Regions from separate parts of the Vreelandella subglaciescola genome, predicted to be linked through region 2. Evidence: predicted binding sites of a transcription regulator. Region 2 holds the regulator's gene; the other holds the start of a gene.
The links. Region 2 encodes FliA, which starts transcription of late flagellar genes. Its sites were predicted from a motif close to CTAAAGTTNNNNNNNNNNCNGCCGATA; they were not measured.
Positions count from the first base shown of each region.

Region 1: the regulator FliA is predicted to act here: its motif matches at 6,462-6,488, upstream of B5495_RS08500 (FliC/FljB family flagellin).

Region 1 covers NZ_LT670847.1:1,809,692-1,820,664, forward strand. The annotation lists gene B5495_RS08485 (pyridoxal phosphate-dependent decarboxylase family protein) at 1-1,278, shown strand, start outside; gene B5495_RS08490 (hypothetical protein) at 1,510-2,013, opposite strand; gene B5495_RS08495 (tetratricopeptide repeat protein) at 2,284-4,686, opposite strand; gene B5495_RS08500 (FliC/FljB family flagellin) at 5,190-6,389, opposite strand; gene B5495_RS08505 (Rpn family recombination-promoting nuclease/putative transposase) at 6,735-7,607, opposite strand; tRNA gene B5495_RS08510 (tRNA-Arg) at 7,665-7,741, opposite strand; gene B5495_RS08515 (glutathione S-transferase N-terminal domain-containing protein) at 7,828-8,460, opposite strand; gene B5495_RS08520 (class II aldolase/adducin family protein) at 8,632-9,360, shown strand; gene B5495_RS08525 (BCCT family transporter) at 9,462-10,973, shown strand, end outside.
Region 2 covers NZ_LT670847.1:2,207,353-2,218,325, reverse strand. The annotation lists gene B5495_RS10380 (ribonucleoside-diphosphate reductase) at 1-601, opposite strand, end outside; gene B5495_RS10375 (LAGLIDADG family homing endonuclease) at 652-3,885, opposite strand; gene B5495_RS10370 (hypothetical protein) at 4,165-4,785, shown strand; gene B5495_RS10365 (OmpA/MotB family protein) at 4,753-5,445, opposite strand; gene B5495_RS10360 (motility protein A) at 5,451-6,251, opposite strand; gene B5495_RS10355 (RNA polymerase sigma factor FliA) at 6,341-7,045, opposite strand; gene B5495_RS10350 (flagellar protein FlhE) at 7,094-7,498, opposite strand; gene B5495_RS10345 (hypothetical protein) at 7,553-8,110, opposite strand; gene flhF (flagellar biosynthesis GTPase FlhF) at 8,107-10,365, opposite strand; gene flhA (flagellar biosynthesis protein FlhA) at 10,429-10,973, opposite strand, start outside.

The DNA of each region.
Region 1 (10,973 bases), 400 kb from region 2:
TGCCGAACGCTGGAGCAAGAGTTGGCCGCGGTTCTGGGGCTAGCCGATCTCGCGCCGGATGTTCACCTTTCGCCTTCCGGCACCGATGCCCAGCTGCACACCGTGGCCGCGCTCACCACCGCGCAGCCGGGGCGTTGGATCAGCATCGTTTGCGGCGCGGATGAAACCGGCAGCGGCACGCCGTTTTCGGTCACCGGCTGCCACTTTGACGACACCACCTGCCTGGGCCACCGTGTGACCAAAGGCGAGCGACTGGCCGGCATGGCACCGATTGAATTTGCCGGCATCGCGTTCCGCGACGCCAGCGGGCGTTTGCGCAGCCTTGAGGAGTTGGACGACGCCATTGAAGCCCGCGTGCATGAAGCCATAGAGCAAGGCGAGCGCGTGATGCTGCACGCGATGGATCAGTCCAAATTTGGCTGCTGGGCACCCAGCCCGGCGCGGCTGGAGCAGCTTCGCCACCGCTACGGCGAGCGCTTACAGGTGATTATCGACGCCTGCCAACTACGTCTGGACGCCGACGACCTGCGTGACCACGTGGCGAAGGGCGATATTCTGCTGCTGACTGGCTCCAAGTTCTTTACCGGCCCGCCGTTCAGCGGCGCTGCTGTCTTCCCCGAGGCGTTGGCACGCCGGTTACAACAAAGCGAGCGGCCGCTACCCAGCGGCCTTACCGACTACCTGCCCCAGGCCGATACCGGCGCATGGCAGGCGCAGCTACCCGGCGCCCCCGCGCCGCTGACCATCGGCATGTATCTGCGCTGGTACGCCGCACTCGCCGAGATCAAGCGTTACTATCAGGTACCCAAAGCCACGCGCATCAATGCGCTGGAACACTTTGGCCGCGAGGTCATGGCGCTGATTGACGCCCATCCCCACGTTGAGGCGTTGTTTCAACCGGCCAGCCCCTGGTGGGCGCGCACCGGCATGCACGGCGATGAGCTAAGCTCACGGCGCAGTATTTTTGCGTTTTTGATTCGTGATGCTGAGGGGCACTGCCTTGAGCAAGCGCAGGTAAAAGCGCTCTACGAACAGCTCAACCGCAACGCAAGCGACACGCCCGGCCTGACCGCTGACGAACGCACGCTGGCCGCGCAGTGCTGCCACATCGGCCAGCCGGTCAAGATCGACGGCAAGCGCACCTCGGCGCTGCGCATCAGCATGGGCGCGCGCATTATTGCCGACGGCCAGCACAATACAAACCACCTGGAAGAAGAGCTGCGTCAGGTACGCACCGTGCTGGAAAAAATCACGCTTTGTCTGCGGGTACAGTCGTAGCCAGGTGAACACAGGTCAAACAAGCAAAAGCCCCGGCCTTGATGGCCGGGGCTTTTATGTAACGACGTCGGCTCGCGTCAACGGAGGCGAAAAACAGAGCGCTCGGCGCGCTTTTGCGCCTCTGCTGCCGTCAGGCTGACCTTTACGTCGCCCCGCTCTTTTGCCTGTATATAGCGCCGGCGAGCCTCGCGCATTTTAGCTACCTTGCGCTGCTGGGGGGCGGTTACAGCGTTATCTACGTAGGAATGCATAACATGTTCCTCCTGTGGAGGTGTATGGCTCCAAGCCTTTAGCTTTGAAATGAGCGCCATATCTTCGGTAGAGCCTCATGTAATAGTAGCTCAGCCGTAAATTGTCATCAACGGCACAACCATAATAGCCCGAGCAGGTGACATGCTTATCAAACATATCAATGGATGCCAGCAAACCACCTCCCAAAAGGTTCAGCTCTTTCAGGGTGTAAGGCGGCAGTCCCAATTCAGCGCGGGTACGAAAGCCATGAGCAGGGTGGGTGTCGTACAGGCTTTCCAAGGTATCAAACTTGATTTCATACGCGTCTGGCGGCAAGCCAATACCCAGCTCGCGTGAGACCTGAATTGCTGTGCTGTCATCCCAGGCCGTGCGAGGGACAAACAGTGCACCGTAATCGGTACCAGCCAGCGCAAAATGCTGGATTTGCGCGCCTGGCCACGAGATGTCGTCAATAAACTCGCTGGGGCCAAACTCAACTCTCATGCTCTGTCCTTCTATGGCGTATCTTCTGCGCGCTATGGACCTACTTTTCACCAAGCAAGGCTTTGTCGTAGTAGGCAAGCAGCTCTTGAAGGCCAGGCATCATGGGCCCGCAAAGCCATAGCCAATAAAAAACCCGCACGATTTGAGCGTGAAGACCGGAATCTACATAGGCTTGGCGGGTATGTTGCCCATAATGATAAGGGCACCGCCTTTATCATGACAAGATATTCTTGTCATTGCTTGCGCATTTTGGCGCGCATCGGCCCGACGTCAGGCATCTGCTTCAACCTGGGCGTAGCCCCGGGCCTGCAGGTAGTCCTCGGCCAGCGCCGCATTGCACTCGGCCAATAGTCGATAGGGCAGATCGTGAATGCCAAATACCGTATCCAGCACAAACGCCAGCCGTTTGCGCTGGTTATCGTCAAGCGCGGCGAGGCGCTCCGGCGTGGGGATGAACAGCGCCTCTGCGTTTGTTAGCTGGGTCGCCTGGGGGCGTCGGGTATACTTGCCGGCAGGAAAGTGGGTACGGTACTGCGGCTCATTCAACCGGTAGAAGGCAAAGCCGTGGCGGCTGGCCCAGTGGCTTATTTCGGCCAGGTTGGGCTGACCCGCGTGGGTGGGTGCAAAGGCAATGCCCACCTGCAGCAGCAGCGTATCGGCAAGCGCGCGCCCGCCGTTTTCCAGCACCGCGAGGGCATCGCTCAGTTCGTCAAGAATCAGCCAGTCCAGACTTGCCAGCCCTTCAATATCGTCCAGCCGCAGGGTATTAACGGGCAGGCGCGTGAGCACCCTGGCACCGTCGCGCAGGCTTTCCGGCAACTGTGCGGCGGGCAGCGGCTCAAGGGGGGCGGTAAGGGTTTCATCCAGGGTGGCGTAAAGCGTAGCCGGTTTGCCATCGCCCAGCAGCGCGTGGGGAATATGCTGAAACTCCTCCACGTTGGCGACTGTGTCGGCGGCGACGCGGCTGGCCGGGTCAAACGCCACTACGGCAAAAGCGTTGGTTGCCATGCGCTCATGAAAGTTGGCCTCGCGCGGCAGGCGGGCGGCGTTATCCACCGTGATCAGCCGGTCAGTAAACCGCCAGTCAAACGTCGGGCCAAGCGGCTCTTCCTCTTCTGCCGGCTGGCCGGGGTGCAGCTCAAAGCCCCACGGCTCCATTCCCGCGCGCTCGGCAAACATGCTGTTGGCGGCATGCACGGCACGATAAGACGCGGCGTACTCGGGGGTGCCCGGCGAAAGCTGATCGAGAAAGTTGCGCATGGCCGGGTTGGTTTCAAACACCACCAGTTTGCCGGCGTTTTCCGGCTCGGTGAGCACGGCAAAATCGACCCCCAGATAATCCACACCTACGCCGGCCAGCGCGTCTTCCAGCGCCTGCCACTGGCCCTCGGGCAGCATTTCGGCCGGGGCGGCAAAGTAATCACGCTCCCATTCGTCAATCAGCCAGGGAAAGCGCTTCACCGTGGGCTTGTGCTCGGGCATGTGCACGTTCCAGTCGCCGTGGCCAAAACGTACGTGCGTAGGGTAAAGCCGGCCGTTGATCCAGAAGGCGCGGTATTTGGGGTACAGCGTCGCCCCCGGCGCGCGAGGGTGGTCCAGCCCGCTGTCGTGGTAGTGAATGCAGTACAGCGTTTCCGGCCCTTCAGCCAGCAGCGCGTCGATGTTGGCGAAGTCGTGGGTCTCCACGTCTTCTACCTTGTGCATCAACTTGCCGTTCTGGTAGCCCGCTACCCGCACAATCAGCGGCAGCGTCAGCTCTTGGGTGTGCAGGGCCTCGCGGATGGCATCGCGGCAGTTTCCCGTTACCCCTTCCAGCTTGACGCTGCGCGGCAGAATAATCTCCGGGTGATCTTTAAAGCGCGCATAGTTACCCTCGCGGGAAGCGCCCAACACCGCCTCTGGCGGGTTAATCACGGGTTTGCCCAGCTTGCGGCACAGCTCATCTGCCAGACCCAGCGCGTGTTCGCAGCGCTCGGCGTCGGTAATGCCGTTGTAAATAACATCCACAGCCGGCAGCTTGCGCAGTATCTCAGGGTGACCGGCCAGTTCGTCCACGTAAATAACAACGGGCCGTATGTAAATGTCATCCAACAGCCCGGGTAAGTTGTTGTGCCCTTCACCCAGCTGAATGGTGAAGTCTTTGCGGCTGATGCTCCAGTCCGTTGAATAGGCTGTCTGCAACACCAGCACGCGCAGCCGAGTCTTATCAATGTCAGCACCAAATTCGGAGAACGGCTTTTCCTGGACGGCTTTACGCCGCCACTCGCCTGCCTCTACGTTGGTTCCCGTGACAAAGCACAACGCAGCCAACAGGCGCTTGATCTCGACGTTTTTTGGGGCAAGCTGATTGCAGCGACGCAGCGCACCCAGTGCGGCGCGGTCGTGGCCCAGCCGGACGTGCTGTTTGGCTAGCTGGTAGAACAGTTTGAAGTCGTTGGGCCGCAGATAAGAAACTTCCACCAACGCACTCAGCGCCCGCTGTGGCTGCTCCAAGTTGGCGTGGGCATACCCGCGCAGGCACTGCGCCTCGGCACTGCCAGGGTGCTCGGCCTCCAGCGTATCCAGCCGCTCAAGTGCCGCTTCCCAGTCGGCTTTTTCGCTTGCGTTTATCAGCTGGCGAACGGCCTCAAGTTCGGCGTTGAGATCAACGGCGGGCGCGGCATGTTCGGTCATGGAGGCTCCTGGGTGGCGGCAAGGGGGATGTGTGGGCACTATCAGTTAGCGCACTCATACAAAATTCATATAAACTCTATAGTCCAAGCACTGTGATTACTGAACATCCGTTACCCAGTGGCTCCATGAATACGCGGTAATTTTTAGTGCCGACTACTACATACTGAGCAGTAACATCTGCAGGTCGGATTCCAGCTTGGCACTTATCTGTTATCCATTTAACGAAGTCCACCTTCCCCCCAACATTACCGGCAGTTATTATTACACCCTTCCCATTAATCTTATTTTTTGATATATAAAAAAATTTTTCGTGCATAACGCACCCCATTCAAATTGATTCATCAAAAATATATCAATGCATTTTTCACTAACAGTCAGCAATACACTAAGTGAAGGTTTGACTAAAAATATGGCAGCCACACCTTCCACAAAACGGGCCCCTCTCGGGGCCCGTCATCAGTCTCTTCTCAAAACCGCCCCGAGGGGCGGTTTGGGAGCTCAGCTTAGCCCAGCAGCGAGAGTACGTTCTGCGGCAACTGGTTGGCCTGGGCCAGAATCGAGGTACCCGCCTGCTGGAGGATCTGGTTCTTGGTCATATTGGCTACTTCTGTCGCATAGTCAGCATCTTCGATGCGCGAGCGTGCCGCAGAGAGGTTGGTCTCGTTGGTGCTCAGGTTGGTGATGGCCGACTCGAAGCGGTTTTGTACCGCACCAAGGTCAGAGCGCAGTTCATCTACCTGGTTCAGCGCATTATCCATCTGTTCCATCGGGTTAGCGGTAGCACCACTCAGCAGGTCTTTGGCTCCCAGCTCGCTACCCTCAACGGTGAACGCAGCGGTAGTAGCAGCAGTAGTGATATCGGCTTCAGCCGGATCCAGCGCAACCTGGAAGGTCTGCGCATCACCAGCACCAGTTCCTGCGAAGTCAAAGCCTTGGCGGTTCAGTGCTTGTACTTCCGCATCGCTTTGAGCTTGAACGCTTACCTCAGCGTACCAGTTGCCGGCTTCATCAACTTTGGCATCGCCTGTATCTGCAGTAACAGCAGCAGCACTAACACCCAGCTCAGTTGCAAGATCGTCAGCAAAGTCGGTGACAGAGCTATCGGCAACACCTGTAGACGTACCGTAAGCGTCTGCAAAATCCGCCGCAGCCGCGTCTGCAACTGCACCCTGCGGGCCGTTAACGTTGAAGCTATCCAGTTTCAACGTTTTCGAGGTGATTTCCTCCAGTTTAACGTCGATGGATTCACCGTCGTTGGCTCCTACCTGAATGGACAGGCTCTGGTCTTCAGACAGTACCTTGACGCCGTTGAAGTCGGTCTGCTCGGAGATACGGTCGATCTCGGTCAGACGCTGGTCGATTTCTGCCTGGATGGAAGCCTTATCCTTGGCGGAGTTGGTGTCGTTCTGTGACTGAACGGTCAGCTCACGCACACGCTGCAGGTTATCGTTGACCTGGTTGAGCGCGCCTTCAGCGGTTTGCGCGACGGAAATACCGTCGTTGGCGTTACGCTGGGCAGTAGACAGACCGGTGATCTGTGCGCTCATGCGGTTGGCGATGGCCTGACCGGCGGCATCATCCTGGGCGCTGTTGATGCGCAGGCCGGAGGACAAACGCTCCATGGAGGTGGTCAAGTCATTTTGTGACTGGTTCAGGTTTTGCTGGCCGATCATCGCGGTGATGTTTGTGTTGATCACTGACATGGTGATTCTCCTTTCGATTACACAGGCCCTGTAGGCCGGCTTTTCGGCCACGTTGTGCGCCGTTGTATTAGTTAACGGCCCAGCGCGGAGAACCTTTAGGGTTTGGCGTAAAAAAGTTTGTAATTGTTTGTAATGAGGGAAGTGGTACGAAGGTGGTGAGTTGCGGTGGCGCGGCCGGGCAGGCCTGCGGCCTGCTTCGCCCGGCGCTTGTGCCCGGGGTGTGGGTATAGCCAGCCTCCTACAAAGACGGCTGGGTGCAAGGGCATCGTGGTGACGCAGCGAGAGAACGCAGCGGCGAGAGCGCTGCAGGTGCCGTTTGAGCCAGCGGGTAATGAAAAGCGGGGATCAGTGCTTATCTGCCATGCGTAATCTGGCGATGTCAGCCATCGTTAACTCTGTCGCCCCGGCAATCTGCTGATCGCTCAGCACACCCAACTCCAGCAGATGGCGGGCCGTATTGCGTTTGCTTTCTTCCACACCTTCCATGTGACCTTCCATGCGGCCTTCCAGGTGGCCTTCCCTACGTTCTTTCTGAACCCAGTTTTCAAGATTTTCAGCCAACATTGCTTTGTCCTCCATCACACTATTCAACCGGCTCAGGTCGATCCCGGCCCCAAGCCGCTGCAGGTGCCGTTTGAGCCAGCGGGTAATGATTGCGTCAACGTGCGCTTTGTCAGGGTCTGCCTCGATGATCGCCACTACCCGATCCACTGCCTGTTGCAGGGCTTTGTACCCTTCGGTAGCGTTTTCGATACTGAACACGCCGCTCAGCGGGGTATGCCGCCTGGCCAGGTCATCATCCGTGTAGCGCCCTTCATCAACCAGATAATAGCGCAGGTGAGGTTGGTAGGCGCGTAAAAACGGCGGCGGTTCCGGCTGCACCATGCCGTAAATATCTTGTTCCGCCGACCAGCGTTGCGTTCCATTATAAAGCACGATGGGAAACACGGGCGGCAGGCCTTGATGGGGCGTGGTCACGCGGGTTTTGAGCAGGTGATCGTAGAAACAGGCCACGTAGTGCATCATTCGCAGTGGCATGCGCTGATCCACCGTCGATTGAAACTCCAGCAGGATGTACAGATACACCCGCTGGGTGGTGCCCTGCCAGGTAGCCTCCACCGACCACACCACGTCTTCAAACTTTTCCTCGAACAGCGGGTACAGGCTCCTCGTGACGACACGAGAGCTTTCAAAGACACAAAAAAAGGGCCTACGCATTAACGTAGGCCCTTGAAAACTGTTTTGAAAAAATGTCTTTAAAACCGTTTTTAAATCTGGTGCGCCCAGCAGGATTCGAACCTGCGACCCTCGGCTTCGGAGGCCGATACTCTATCCAGCTGAGCTATAGGCGCTTGGTGGTTGCGTATCCTAACCGCCTCGGCGCCGTGTGTCTAGCGGTGGCGGGCGAACCGAAAAACGACGTGGGTCACCTTCAGCGTTACTGAAACGCCGTCTGCACAAAGCTCTGCCTTGCGCTGACGCGGTGGTGCCATTGCGCTAGCCGGGGGTGCTGCTCTGCCCAGCTTACCTCGGGCAGGCGGAACGTCAGGTAATCGAGCGCTACCGCGACTACAATGTCTCCAAGGGTGATGCTCGATGATGCCTGAGAGGCATCAAGCTCGTGCGCCAACCGCGCCAGCGTTCGTTGAATGGCCCGCTGGCGCCGCTGCCCCAGCACGCTGTCGTCAGACTCGTTGCCCTGATGTTTGCGGCTGATCACCGTGGTGAAGGCGGCGTCCATCAGCGCTTGGCCAAGCCCGGCGAAGTGTAGCGTTCGCGCCAGATAAGCCGGCGGAATGAGGGGCTCGCGGCGGCCAAGGCCATCCAGGTAGACGGCAATGAGCAGGGATTCGCTCAGCGTGGTGCCGTCATCGGTCATCAGTGCGGGAATACGCCCTGCGGGGTTGGCCGCAAGCAATGCGGCATCGTCAGCCCAGGGGTCGCACCAGCGCAGCGTGACGGCCTCAGCCAGACCTTTCTCCAGTGCTGCTTTCTCCAACACTGTTTTCTCCAATACCACAATGCGCACCAGCCGTGCGTAGGGTGAGGTCGCGTTGAGAAAGAGTTCCATGATGATGGCCTCCCGGGCGGGGCGATTGCAGGCTGAATCGGCGCAAACAAACCGACGCTACAACCGAATAGCGCAATATGAAACAATACCAACGCATAAGATAAAGCGATATATCCATATAGCCTTTTCCTTTTTTAGTGAAAAGGACTATAGCTAACAACCGAGGTTTTTATGACGTCAACAGAACAGCGCGATCGTGAGGATCTTGCCGCCGCTTTCCGCTGGACGGCGCGGCTGGGGCTTCACGAAGCCGTATCGAACCATTTCAGCCTGGCGCTGGACGACCAGGGTTCAAGGTTTCTCGTGCAGCCCGCCGGCCAGCATTTTTCGCGGGTGCGCGCCAGTGATCTGCTCGTGGTTGACGCTAACAACGAAGTGGTTGGCGGCCAGGGTGTGGTCGACCCTACGGCGCTGGGCCTGCACGGTGCCATTCACCGCTCGGTACCCAACGCGCGCTGCGTGCTTCACACCCACATGCCCTACGCCACCGCGTTGACCTGCGTGGAAAATGGCCGGGTCGAGCCGATCAGCCAGAATGCCCTCAAGTTTTACGAGCGCATTGCCTACGATAACGAGTTTGGCGGCATGGCCATGGACGACGACGAAACCGACCGCATCTGCGCCCTGCTGCAAGACAAGCCGGTACTGCTGATGGGCAATCACGGGGTCACCGTTGTGGGTAATACGGTCTCGGAGGCCTTTGACCGGCTCTACTTTCTGGAAAAAACCTGCGAAAGCCAGGTGCTCGCCATGTCGACCGGCCTGCCCTTGAAGTACGTCGATGAGGCAACCGCGCGGCGCACCCGCGATCAGTGGGAAAACTATCCCGGCCTGGAAGACAATCACTGGTCAGAGATCCACGCGATGCTGCAAGCCGAGCATAGCGACTATCGTGACTGACAAGCCGTGACGAACGTTCTGTGACTGAGCGCAGAACGCACCGACAGACCAACAATTAGATAGATTGGTTTCTTAATGGGGTTTACACCCAACGAGATTGCATGAGTTCAAAAAAAACCTACACCGCAAGAGACGTCAACAACAGCTTCGACCCGACGTTGATACTGGTCAGCCTGAGCGTCATTGTGGCGCTGATCGTCGGCCTGGCCATTGCGCCGGAGGCGGGCACCAGGGTTGCTAACGCGATATTCACCACCCTGACCAATATGTTCGGTTCCGCCGTACTGCTGTTCACCTTCGGCTGCGTGATATTTCTGACCATCATCGCGCTGAGCCGTTACGGCGAGATCCGCCTGGGCGACGGCCCTCCCGACTTCACTACCAAAAGCTGGATTGCGATGATGCTCACGGCGGGGCTGGGCTCGGCCACCGTCTACTGGGCGTTCATTGAATGGGCGTTCTACTATAATACCCCCGGCCTGGGCATCGAGCCGCAGTCGGACGCTGCCTACTCCTGGTCGCTGGCGTATAACTTCTTCCACTGGGGCATCAGCGCCTGGAGCCTTTACTGCATGGCGGTGCTGCCCATCGCCTACCACGTTTATGTGCGTAAAAATGAAGGGATGAGCCTGAGCTCTCTCGTCGCCCGCATCCTCGGCATCCGTTCGACGGGGCTGGTCGGCAAGCTCATTGATATCATCTTCATCTTCACCTGTATCGGCGGGTTGAGCATTACCCTGGGCCTGAGCGTGCCGCTGTTGTCGCAGGGCATTGCCCGGGTGCTGGGCATCGAAAGCAGCTTTACCCTGAACCTGATCCTTGTTGCCCTGATTTCCGTTGCCTTTACCCTAAGTGCGTACCTGGGCATCGAGAAAGGCGTCAGGCGGGTCACCAACTTCAACACCATTCTGGCCATCATCTTCGTGGCGCTGATTCTGGCGATCGGCCCGACGCTGTTCATCATCGACAGCTCGGTCAACGCGCTGGGGCTGATGTTCAACAACTTCATCCATATGAGCCTGTGGACGTCGCCGGTGGCGGGCGATTCCTTCCCCAAATCGTGGACGATGTTCTATTGGCTCTACTGGATTACCTACACGCCGTTCATGGGCATCTTTGTGGCGCGTATTTCCAAGGGGCGGCGCATCAAGGAAGTGATCATGAACATGCTGATCACCGGCAGCGTAGGCTGCTGGGTGTTCTTCGGCATCCTCGAAAACTTCAGCATGGACGCCAATATCAAGCAGCTGGTAGACGTGGCCGGCAATCTGTCGGTGGATGGCGGTAACGCGGCCATTCTGAACGTCATGAGTCTGCTGCCGGCACCGAGCCTGTTCATTCTGTTCTTCGTCGTCGTCTCCATGCTGTTCCTCGTGTCTACGCTGGATTCAGCGTCGTATACTCTCGCCGCCACGGCGACCCGCCACCTGAGCAACCATCAGGATCCGGGGCCGGGCCACCGTGTGTTCTGGTGCGTGATGGTTACCGTGATGCCGCTGATGATGATCTTCATCGACGCGCCGCTGGATACGATCAAGACGGCGGCCATCGTCACGGCCATACCGCTACTGGTGGTACTGGTGATCATGAACTACGGCATGATCCGCTGGATG
Region 2 (10,973 bases):
CTTCAGCAGGCGGCTGCCAGGCATGGCCGTGGGTCATGCGGTGAGCGTAGCGCTCGACCAGCGCTTCCACCGGCACCTGATGGCCGTCCTGATCCAGAAAGCCGCGACGATAGAGAATCTGCTGGATCGACCAGGCGATCGCCGCCACTTCGGAGTCGTGAAACACCGGCTTGCCGTGGCGGTTCCAGCCGCAACGCACCAGGCCTTTATCCCACGCTACCTTACGCAAATCCGCCACCGCCTGGGTGGCGTAGCCGCCCCGGGCGGCCAGCGACAGGCTGCGCATGGTCGCGGTGATCCACTGGTGTTCGCTTGAGAGCTGGCCCGAGGGGAAGAAAAACTCTACCGGGCGCTCGATCACCACGCGCTTGCCGCCCACCACGCCTTCCACCGGCATGAACGACACCAGCAAATAGACTTTTTTGCGGCCTTCCGCGCCGACATAGGAGATTTTCTCTGAGACGGCTTCCAGCGTGCCTTCGGGGCGCGACGCAATCCGTAGCGTCAGCGGGTTTTCGTCCTGCAAGGCCGGCTCAGGTTCTGGCGCGGCGTCCGGCTTGATGCGATAACCGACAATTTTTGAAGTAATTTCAACGGCCATGATGCTCCCCCACAAAATCTGGATTAACGGACAAAGTCATAACGCCCTGCTTACCACTTGCCATAGGTGCCTTCTTTCAGCGCATCAAACAGGTTGGCAGCGTTGTGTTCCTCGCCGTCGTAAAGCACCGTTTCATTGCCTTTGAGCGCAACGGTTTCGCCGTTTTCCAGCTCGAACTCGTAGGTGGTATTTTTCAGGTCGTCTTCGCGTACCAGCACGCCTTGAAACGCTTCGGGGTTGAAGCGGAAGGTCGTGCAGCCCTTCAGGCGGCTTTCGTAAGCCTGGAGGTACAGGTCTTGAAACTGCTCGAAGGGGAACTCAGTGGGCACGTTGACCGTTTTCGAAATGGCCGAGTCCACCCACTGCTGGGCGGCGGCCTGCACGGCGACGTGCTGCTCGGGTGTGACGCTGTCGGCGGTGATGAAATAATCCGGCAGATCGCTTTCCACTGCGTCGGCGGTGATGAAGTGGCGGTAGGCGGCCAGCTCGAACGAGACCACTTCCACCTGTTCCTTGGTCTTTTTACCGGTCTGGATGACGTTGCGGTAGTAACGGTGCGAAAACGACGGCTCAATGCCGTTGGAGGCGTTATTGCCCATGGACAGCGAGATCGTGCCGGTGGGCGCAATCGAGCTGTGATGGGTAAAGCGCGCGCCGTGCTCGGCCAGCGCGCTGACCAGCTCAGGCTCGAGCGCGGCAACTTTTTTCATGTAGGCGCTATAGCGCGCGTGAAGAATGCGCCCGGGCACCTTGTCGCCGACCTCATAGCCGTCTTTTTTCAGCTGCGGGCGTTCGCGCAGCATCTTGGGTGTCAGCGTATGCTCTTCCTCGAGCACCGGCGCCATGCCCTTTTCGCGGGAAAGCTCAAGCGCCTGCTTCCAGCCTTCGATGGCCAGGTGACGGCTGACTTCCTCGGTGAACTCAAGCGACGCTTGCGAGCCGTAGGGAATCCTGAGCATGGTCATCGTCGAGCCCAGCCCCAAAAATCCCATGCCATGGCGGCGCTTGGCTTCAATCTCGCGCTGCTGCTCGGGCAGCGGCAGGCCGGCGATTTCCACCACGTTATCCAGCATGCGGGTGAAGATCGCCACGACTTCACGGTAGCGCTCCCAGTCAAACCGCGGCGCCTCACCAAACGGCTCGATCACAAAGCGCGTCAGATTGATCGACCCCAGCAGGCAGGCGCCCTCCGGCGGTAATGGCTGCTCACCGCAATTACCTGTCACTAACCCATTGAAAATTAGATTATTTTTATCATTTTGCGTCGTGTCAAAAACGGCCTCGCGCCCTATATATTCAATCGATTTTACCGTCGTCGTATAAGACGTTTTGACGGCGCTCGAACGCATGCTATGCCACTCCTGATACTTCTGATTCTTGGTATCAGTCAGGAAACCGATTTCCTGCATGAAACGGTCTCGCGAATCTGATCCAATCAGTAGTTCATGATCGGCTTTACACTGATACGCCTTCTGGCCACCGCGCCCATCCGGAAGCCATCTCTTACCCGCATTACGGCGCTTCAAAATTCGACAGAAGATACCCATGTTACTGAGTAGCATCTGCACATCTTTAAGCAGTTGCGGCTCACCTGATGCCAAGCGAATCGTGCAATAAGCATTCTTGTCATCGCGCTGTACCGTACCATCCGCCTGAAATAAGCCGCGCAGGTAGCCCTTGACGCAAGCCTCGCTGCCGCGCCAGACCACTTCGGGAACCTTGAGCTTGGTATTCTTGGTAAAGCCGTAATGCTCCAGCAGCCGTGCCAGAATGACCGAGCGGATAAACACATGTTGACGCTCGGCGACGGCGACCGGCGCCACCTGGCATTGACGGCCGTTTTTAGCGGAGTGGGCGATCAACTCGTTGACGTATTCGGCCGTCGCGGCGGCAAGTGTCCGATCCGCGCCCCAGAAGTTGACGCTCACGGCTTCATTGCCCTTCCCGCGATTTGTGAAATGACCATCGCCGGCAATAAGCCCGAGCAAGGTGCCCAGCTTCGCGTTACCTTCGGGGCCAAACTGGCCTTTACCCGACTGCACCCAGAGCTGATCCCCGACCTTTACCTCCTTCAGCGGAATTTTTCCTCGCTGGGTATAAAAGTCGTGCCACTCCGTCGCCTTTATTTCATAGCCCTCGCGGGTCGTCACGCGATAGACGTCAGCCTGATCGGCGGTCTTGAACACCGCGACGGCCGGGCGCGTTTCGGTGCCCTTATCGCCCGTGTCCAACGCCCTTTTATCGACGCTGACCCGCAGCGCTTCGCCCCGCTGATACAGCTCGCCAATCGGCACCTGACCGAACTGGGTATGCAGCCGCGTATCCGCCGTGACGCAGGGGTTGGTCGCGCGGATGTCTTCGCAGAACCAGTTGTTGTTCATACGGTTGACCTGATCGATCAGGATAAAGCCCGGCTCGGCGTAGTCGTAGGTGGAGGCCATGATGGTGTCCCACAGCTCGCGGGCGCGAACCACCTCAACGATACGGCAAGCCACGCGGCCTTCGCCGTCCACGCTGTAGCCGTCTTCGATAACCGGCCAGTCACGGTAGATGAGATCCTCGGCCTGAACATCGTCTTTTTCGCCGGGATGCAGCGGAAATGCCAGCGGCCAGTCAGCGCCTTGCTTGACCGCTTCCATGAACTCGTCGGTGATCAACAGGCTCAGGTTGAACTGGCGCAGGCGGCCGGCTTCGCGCTTGGCCTGAATAAACTCGCGCACGTCGGGATGGCCGACGTCGAAGGTACCCATCTGCGCGCCGCGCCGCCCACCGGCCGAGGCGACGGTGAAGCACATCTTGTCGTAGATATCCATGAACGCCAGCGGGCCGTTGGTGCCCGCACCAGCGCCAAATACGAACGCGCCCTTGTGGCGCAGCGTGGAAAAGTCATAGCCGATGCCGGCGCCGGATTTCAGCGTCATGCCGGCGTCGACCACGGAATCCAGAATATCGCGCATGGAGTCGCGGATGGTGCGCGACACGGTGCAGTTGATCAAACTCACCGCCGGCTTGTAGGCCTCTGCGCCGGCGTTGGAGAGAATCCGCCCGGCGGGTACCGCGCCGTTGGCAAGCGCCCAGCGAAACTTGGGTAGCCAGTGGCTGGCCGCGTCGCCTTCTACCGCGGAAAGTGTCCGCGCGACCCGCTCGAAGGTGGCATTTACATCGGCGTCTACCGGCACGCCGTGACGATCCTTGAGGCGGTATTTGGCATCCCAGATTTCCCGCGAAGGTACCTGCAGCGGCACATCGTTGGATGTTGTAACAGCCTTGGCAGCAGTACTCATGGCGCAATACTCCTTCCCCGTGGGGAGTCAGGGTGGGTCCGAATGGCGGGCGATATAAGGTGTAGCGCGGTGAAGTATAGCCGCGCCCCGATAACTATATAAGCTATTTTATTACCTACTTACTACCACATATAGGTATTTTGGAAATATCGCCCGACAAAACAATCGCTTGGCTTTTGTCCTGACGCGCCGCGTTATAGGCTTGTCCCGCTATCTCATCGCAGGCGCGGAAACCGACGCCTGAACCAGACTCACACGACAACACAGGCAGCAAGGGCAATGGGGCAACGCAGAAAGCAGGCAACACTCAAGACACGGGGGCTGACCGTCGCTGCGCTGATGGTCGGTACGTTAATCGCCGGGGCGGAGCAGGCAGCGTCGTTTGACGTAAGCGATGCCGTGCAGCACGACGACTGGCAGTCGGTCACGCTTTCGCGGGGCGCTGCGCGAGGGGTTGAGAACGGGGCTGAGAAGGGGGCTGAGTTCGAGAGCGGCGAGCGCCATTTCCGCGCCGTGGAAAGCACAAGCTATGCCGATGCCACTCTAAGCGTCAACGCCACGCCCGGCGTGTGCGATATGCCCTGGCTGGAGATGCGGGTGACGCTGGAGGGGGAAGAGCAAACGGTGGCTACCGTACCGGCGCGGCTACGGGTGGATGACAAAACGCTGCACACCGCCGTGGCCGAGTTTTTTACCGAGCCGGAAAACAACGGCTTTTACGCACATTTCTACTTGAACGATGCAGACAGCCTGCTGGACGACATGCATGCCGGAGAGCAGATATTCCTCGGCTTTGAGCAGGGCGCAGACGAGCCCTGGTACATGATCTTCAGCCTGGACGGCGCGGACGACGCCATTGACAAAACGCTACAGGCTTGCCGTCGCGCTTCCCGGCCCTGAGGGCTTGCGCAGCACCAGCTCAACGCGCCGGTTGGCGGCGCGGCCGTCCGGCGTGGCGTTATTCTGCATGGGTTGGGTATCGGCGTAGCCCACGGCGCGCATGTGCGTGACCGCCAGCCCCCGGGTTTTCAGATAGCGCAGCACGGCAATGGCGCGTGCGGCGGAAAGCTCCCAGTTCGAGGGAAAGCGCACCGTGGCAATGGGCACGTTATCGGTATGGCCCTCAATCGAGATCTGGCCATCGAAGGACCCCAGCACCTCGCCCAGGCTTGCCACCACTCCGCGCCCCTGATCGGTAAGCTGCGCCCGCCCGCTGGAAAACAGCAGGCTGTCGTCGATCCGCAAAGTCACGCCTTCACGGCCCTCGCTAACGTCAACGCCGGGGATGCTCAGGCCGGCAAAAGCCGGGCTCAGGCCGCTATGACGCGGCTTGATGCCGGTGGCCAGCGAAGCCAGCGACAGCGTCGGCATAGCGCTTGCGGTGTGCCGACGCTGGGTATCCCGGTCTTCACCGCCGCCGGGCGGGGTCAGCGCCAGCAGCAGCACGAACAGCGTGATCAACAGCGTCAGCACGTCCAGATAGCTGGTCAGCCAGCTTTCCTCATCGCCGCCGCTGACGGGCGACGCTTCGAGTGTGCGCTGTGTATCACGATCCAGCATGGTCGCTATTCCTTCTGGGTCTGGGCTTTCATTCCGGGGTCGCGGATTTCGTCGTGATAGTCGGCTACAAAGGAGTTCAGCGTTTCTTCGATAAACGACGGCAGGCGGCGCTTGGTGATCAGCGAAATCCCTTCGAGCACCATGTTCATGGTGATCAGCCGCTCTTCGGTGCGCCGTTCAAGCTTGACCGCGATGGGTTTGAAAATCAGGTTGGACAGCAAAATGCCGTAGAAAGTGGTCAGCAGTGCCACGGCCATGCGCGGGCCGATGACGTCCAGATCACCGGCGTCCATGACTTCCAGCATGTTGACCAGCCCCACTAGCGTCCCGATCATGCCGAACGCCGGCGCATAGGTCGCCATGGTGCGGAAAATCTGCGCTTCGGCGTGTTCCCGGGCTTTCAGCCGGGCGATGCGCCAGCGCAGCATGTCGAAAATTTCCTGTTCCTTGGTGTTGGCAATCACCAGCTGGATGCCCGAGCGCAAAAACGGGTTGCGGGTGTACTGCAGCTGCTCCTCCACCGCGCGCACGTCACCCTTGAACCACAGCCGCGACATATCCACCAGCTCTTTGATGTCATCGCGCACGTAGGTGTTTTCGCGCCGGAACACCACCGCCACCAGGCGCACCACGCGCAGCACTTCGCGCAGCGGGTAGCTGATAAACGTTGCCGCCAGCGTGCCGGTGATGACGATGGCAAACCCCGGCAGGTTAATAAAACTTTCGGGGGATTCTGCGGTGAAAAACAGCACACTTACCAGCAGTACAATGCTGGCAGCTATGCCAATCAGCGTTGAAGGATTCATCGACGGCTCCTCGCCGGGTACTTGAAGATCAAAACGCGTGCGCGGGGCACGCTGGCATACATTGCACGGCCGGCTATTCCTCGACAGGGCTAAGCCGGGTCGTGCAGTTTGGCGCGCAGGCGGCTGACCGCCTGACTGTGCAGCTGGGAGACGCGGGACTCGGTCACGCCGAGTACCGCCCCGACTTCCTTGAGGTTCAGCTCTTCCTGGTAATACAGCGCCATCAGCAGCTTTTCACGGTCGGGCAGTGCTTCGATGGCGGCCGTCAGCCCGGCGCGCTGCTGATGGCTGAGCAGCTCCTCAAACGGCAGGCCGATGCTCCCACCACCGCCGGCCGGCTCGCCGGTATCCACCGCCAGTTCTTCGTAGGGCAGCAGATAGCCGCTGTTGGTGTCGTGCAGCAGCTGTTGATAGTCGGCCAGCGGCATATCCAACGCGGCGGCAATCTCGGCCTCGTCGGGCGCGCGGCCCAACCGCTGTTCGAGCCGACGCACCGCGTCATCCATCGAGCGTGCCGCCCGGCGCACGCTGCGCGGCAGCCAGTCGCGAGTGCGCAACTCATCCATCATCGCACCGCGAATCCGCTGGCTGGCGAACGTGGCAAAGCTTGCTCCTTGGGTGGCGTCAAAGCGACCCAGCGCCTCCAACAGGCCGACAGTGCCGGCCTGTATCAGATCATCAAGCTCGATGCTTGCCGGTAGCCTGACCTGCAGGCTCAGCGCCTGACGTCTGACCAGCGGCATGTATTGACCCAGCTGATCCTGCTGTTTGTATCTGCCCTGTGCTGTATACATCGACTCGCCTCAAAGCCCTTGATACGTATTGCCTGGATTCCGTCCACATCATTGATAGTTAACGATGACCTGCAACCCCGTCACGCGAAAAGGCCGTTGCCCGGACGGCAAGCGAAAGCGAAAGTGCAGCGGCACATCGGCACGATAGCCGGCAAACGCCCGGGTCGTGCCGCGTTGCTGCGCCAGCGCCAGGCAGCCTTGCGGATGACATAGCCAGGCCTCCACGGCCTTGCCGGCGGGGGGCGAAAAGCGCCATTGCACGCGCTCTATCGCGCGGCCGGTGGCGTTACCCGAAGGCGGTACGGCGTTTTGCGACGCGCCCGGGCGATCGCTCATCGCCACCATGGTGCCCGGCACCGAGGCGACCCAGCTGCCAGTGGCTGCAAACGCTGCGGGCAACCCTGCCAGCAGCAGCCAGATGCCGATTAAAGCTCGTGCCAGCTTCAAGTGCATGAAGTGCTCTCCTTGCTCGCCGACCCGATGCTTGCATCTCTCTTGGGCTTGCACCTACTGAGCCAGAATAAGCAGTTCTATCCCCACGTAAGCATGAGCCGCATCATGTAAATTATCCAGCAAACCGGCGCGTGGCAAGTGCGGCTCGTGCAGCGCCAGCAATCGCCGTGGGCCGCCGCCGCGCGCCAGCTGGCACAGCGTGCGGTAAGTATCGGAAAAAGCATCGGCGCTGCTGTCGACCCAGAGCGCCCAGCGCGCATGCTCGCGCGCCAAACGGGGCAGCGCCGGATCATCGGGCATCACCAGACGCACATCCCAGGCGTCCGGCGTGCCCGCCCAGCGCCGGCCCAGCGCCGCCCACTGCTCAAGGCGCGCCTTGACGCGCTCTGCCTGGCGCGGGCCACGGCCGGGCAGCCCGACCACCATCAGCACGGTTTTGGCCCGGGTTGACGCTACCGGAGGCGCCGCTGGAGCCACTGCAGTTGAAGACGCTTCGGCTGCCGGCGTAGCTGGCATGAGTGCCTCGTGCCCGCCGTCTTCAGCCTGTTGTTGACGCTGCAAGCTGGCCCATTGGCGCAGCCCGGCGGCCTGATCCGTCGTTTTGCTGCTCACGCCACGCCCTCCCGGCTGACGCTACCCAGCTGGCGAATGGCATCGCGCGCCATCAGCGCATACAGCAACGCATCCAGCAGCGCGGTATCGCGCCGCCGCCGACGGGACCCAAGCAGTGCCAGCAGCTCGCGGCGCAAGATTGCCGCTTCGTCGTCTTCGCCGGCGTCCAGATGGCCGACCACCGCCGCCGCGCCGCTGGCCATCAGCAGGCGCACTTCGGCGCTGACATCGCCGCCGTCGTCCTCCTTGATCTGCTGGAACGCGCGCTTGGTCAGCGGTGCAAGGCCTTCGCCCTGAAGCTGGGTGAGCAGCAGCGACAGCGCCTCGACGCCCAGCCGGCGCGGCGTCAGCCAGTAGCGGCGCACCACGGTGCGGGCGCTTTCCGGGTCGCGCACTTCGCCGTACCACGCCAGCATGGCGGTGCCGTTGTCGTCGGTCACTTCAGCGTAAACATTCCACAGCTGCATGGCCTGGGCGCGAAACCGCACGCCCACCTGATGGGTCAGCGTGCTTTCCATGAACAGCTTGCGCAGGGTCGTGCGCTGATCATCAGCGTGGACCCGCTGAGCGCCGCTGACCTGGCTGACCCAGGTCAGCCGCCCTTCTTCCAGCCAGTCTCGCGCTGGCGCATCGGGCAGCGCCGGCAGCAGATGCACGGCAATGCCGTTGTGTTCGGTCAGCGCTTCCAGCCGCGCCTGCCAGCCGGCGGGTTGGCGATGCTGCAACCAGGGCAGCGCCAGCGTGGCGCCGTCCGGATCAAGGCCGACGTCGGGCATCGCCCAGTCGCAGCCGCGCTCGTTGCGCCGCGCCGACCAGCGCATGCCCAGCGCCGCACCGGCCGGTGGATAGTCATCAAGCAGCTGTTCAAGGCGCGGCTCTTGCACCGCTTTGGGCAACGCCGCCAGATCCCAGCAGCGTTCCAGCGCGTCAAAGCCACCCACCCGGGCGCGCAAACGTTCGAGCAGCGAGGACAGCCGCCGCCCCTGCCCGAGTACGTCCTGCGACCAGCGCGGCAGCCGAATCGCGGCGGGCGGCGCCGAATCGCCTCCGACAACACGGGGCGCGGCGCTGTCCAGCGCCTGGGCTATCAGCGCCGGAGCGCTGGCCAGGGCCATATCTTCGGGCACCCGCTGGCCGTGGGAGCCAAACAGCACGCGCATACCGTGACGCATGATGATATCCAGCACCGGCGCCAGCCGGCCGGCTTCGTCCTGCTTGCTGATGATGCAGTCGTCAAGCCCGGCTCCTGCGGCGCGGGCGGCCTGACGATAGCGCAGCACCACTTCCTCCAGCGTCTCGGGCTGGCTGGCGGCGTTGAGCAACAGCGCCATGCGCACCTGCGAGCGGCCGCCCTGCAGGTGCGCGATCTGTTCGATAACGCGCTGATCCCGCTGGCTCATGCCGACGGTGTCGATAATCACCCAGCGCTTGTCGGCCAGCTGCGCCAGCAGTTCGTCAATGGACTGTTCGGCGTCCAGCGCGAACATGGGGATATCCAGCAGGCGGGCGTAAATGCGCAGCTGCTCGTGGGCGCCGATACGAAAGCTGTCCGTGGTCACCAACGCTACCGGCTCGGTGCCGTGGCGCATGACAAACCGCGCGGCAAGCTTGGCCGTGGTGGTGGTTTTGCCCACGCCGGTGGGGCCGACCAGCGCGACAATGCCGGTCTGATCAAAAAAGGCGTTTTCCTCGTTCAGCACGGCAAGCTTATTGATCAGCTGCTCGCGCAGCCAGGCCAGCGGCTGATCGCTGTCGTCAGGCAGCGCGGCGATGTCCGGCGGCAGCGTGGCCAGCAGCTCGCTGGCGATTTCCCCGCTGAAGCCGATATCAAACAGCAGCTGACGCAGGCGCGCGGCCCAGCCCTCGGGGGCGCTTGCCACGCCACTGGCCAGCAGCTCGCGCATGTCCTGCATTTCCTTGAGCAGCCGCTCGCTCATGGCGGCCATCGGATCGGCCGGCGCGGGGGACTTTTCCTCCTGAGCGGCGCGGGCCTGGCGGTGAAGCCGGGCATAGTCCTTGGTCGAATGTTCCGTGCTGAAATGATCCGTGGTGGAATGGTCGGCGACAGGTGCGGTCTTTTCGGGCGCGGCAGCAGCCGGCTCCAGCCCGGCGACGGCCGCATCGGCCATGGCCAGAATTTCCACGCCGCCTTCCGTGCGGCGATTAGCGACAATCAGCGCGTCATCGCCGAGCGCATCGCGCACCTGGCGCATAACCTCGCGGCTGCTGGCTCCAACGAAACGTCTTACGCTCATGCTTTATCCTTTGCCTGGGTGAACCTGTATTCTTATCGGCCCGCGGTTAGCGGCGGGTGGCCGTTATTGCTGGCCGCCCACGACCGTGGCCACGCGTAGCGTGCGATCATCGGGGATTTCTGCCTGAGACATGACCACCAGATGGCGCAGGCGACGGCGCAAGAAGCGTGCCAGCACCGCGCGCAGCGAATGCTGCACGACCAGCACCGGCGGCTCGCCGGCACTTTCGTGACGCGCGAGTGCCTGCTCGGTCTGGCTCATCAGCGTATCGGCAAGTCCCGGTTCCATGGCGCCGTTGCCGTTCATCGCCTGCAGCAGAATCTGCTCGAGCTGGGTATCCAGCCCCATCACGCTGAGCGCTTCCTGACCGGCAAACCACTGCTGGGTAATCGCACGCCCCAGCGCCACCCGCACCAGCGAGGTCAGCTCGGCGGCGTCCTGCTGCTGCGGCGCGTATTCCGCCAGCGTATCCAGAATGGTGCGCATGTCGCGGATGGAGACGTCTTCATCCAGCAGATGCTGCAAAATGCGCTGCAGGACGGTAATCGAAATCGCCTTGGGCACCACTTCCTCGACCAGCGACTTCTGTTCGTCGCCCAGCTTGTCGA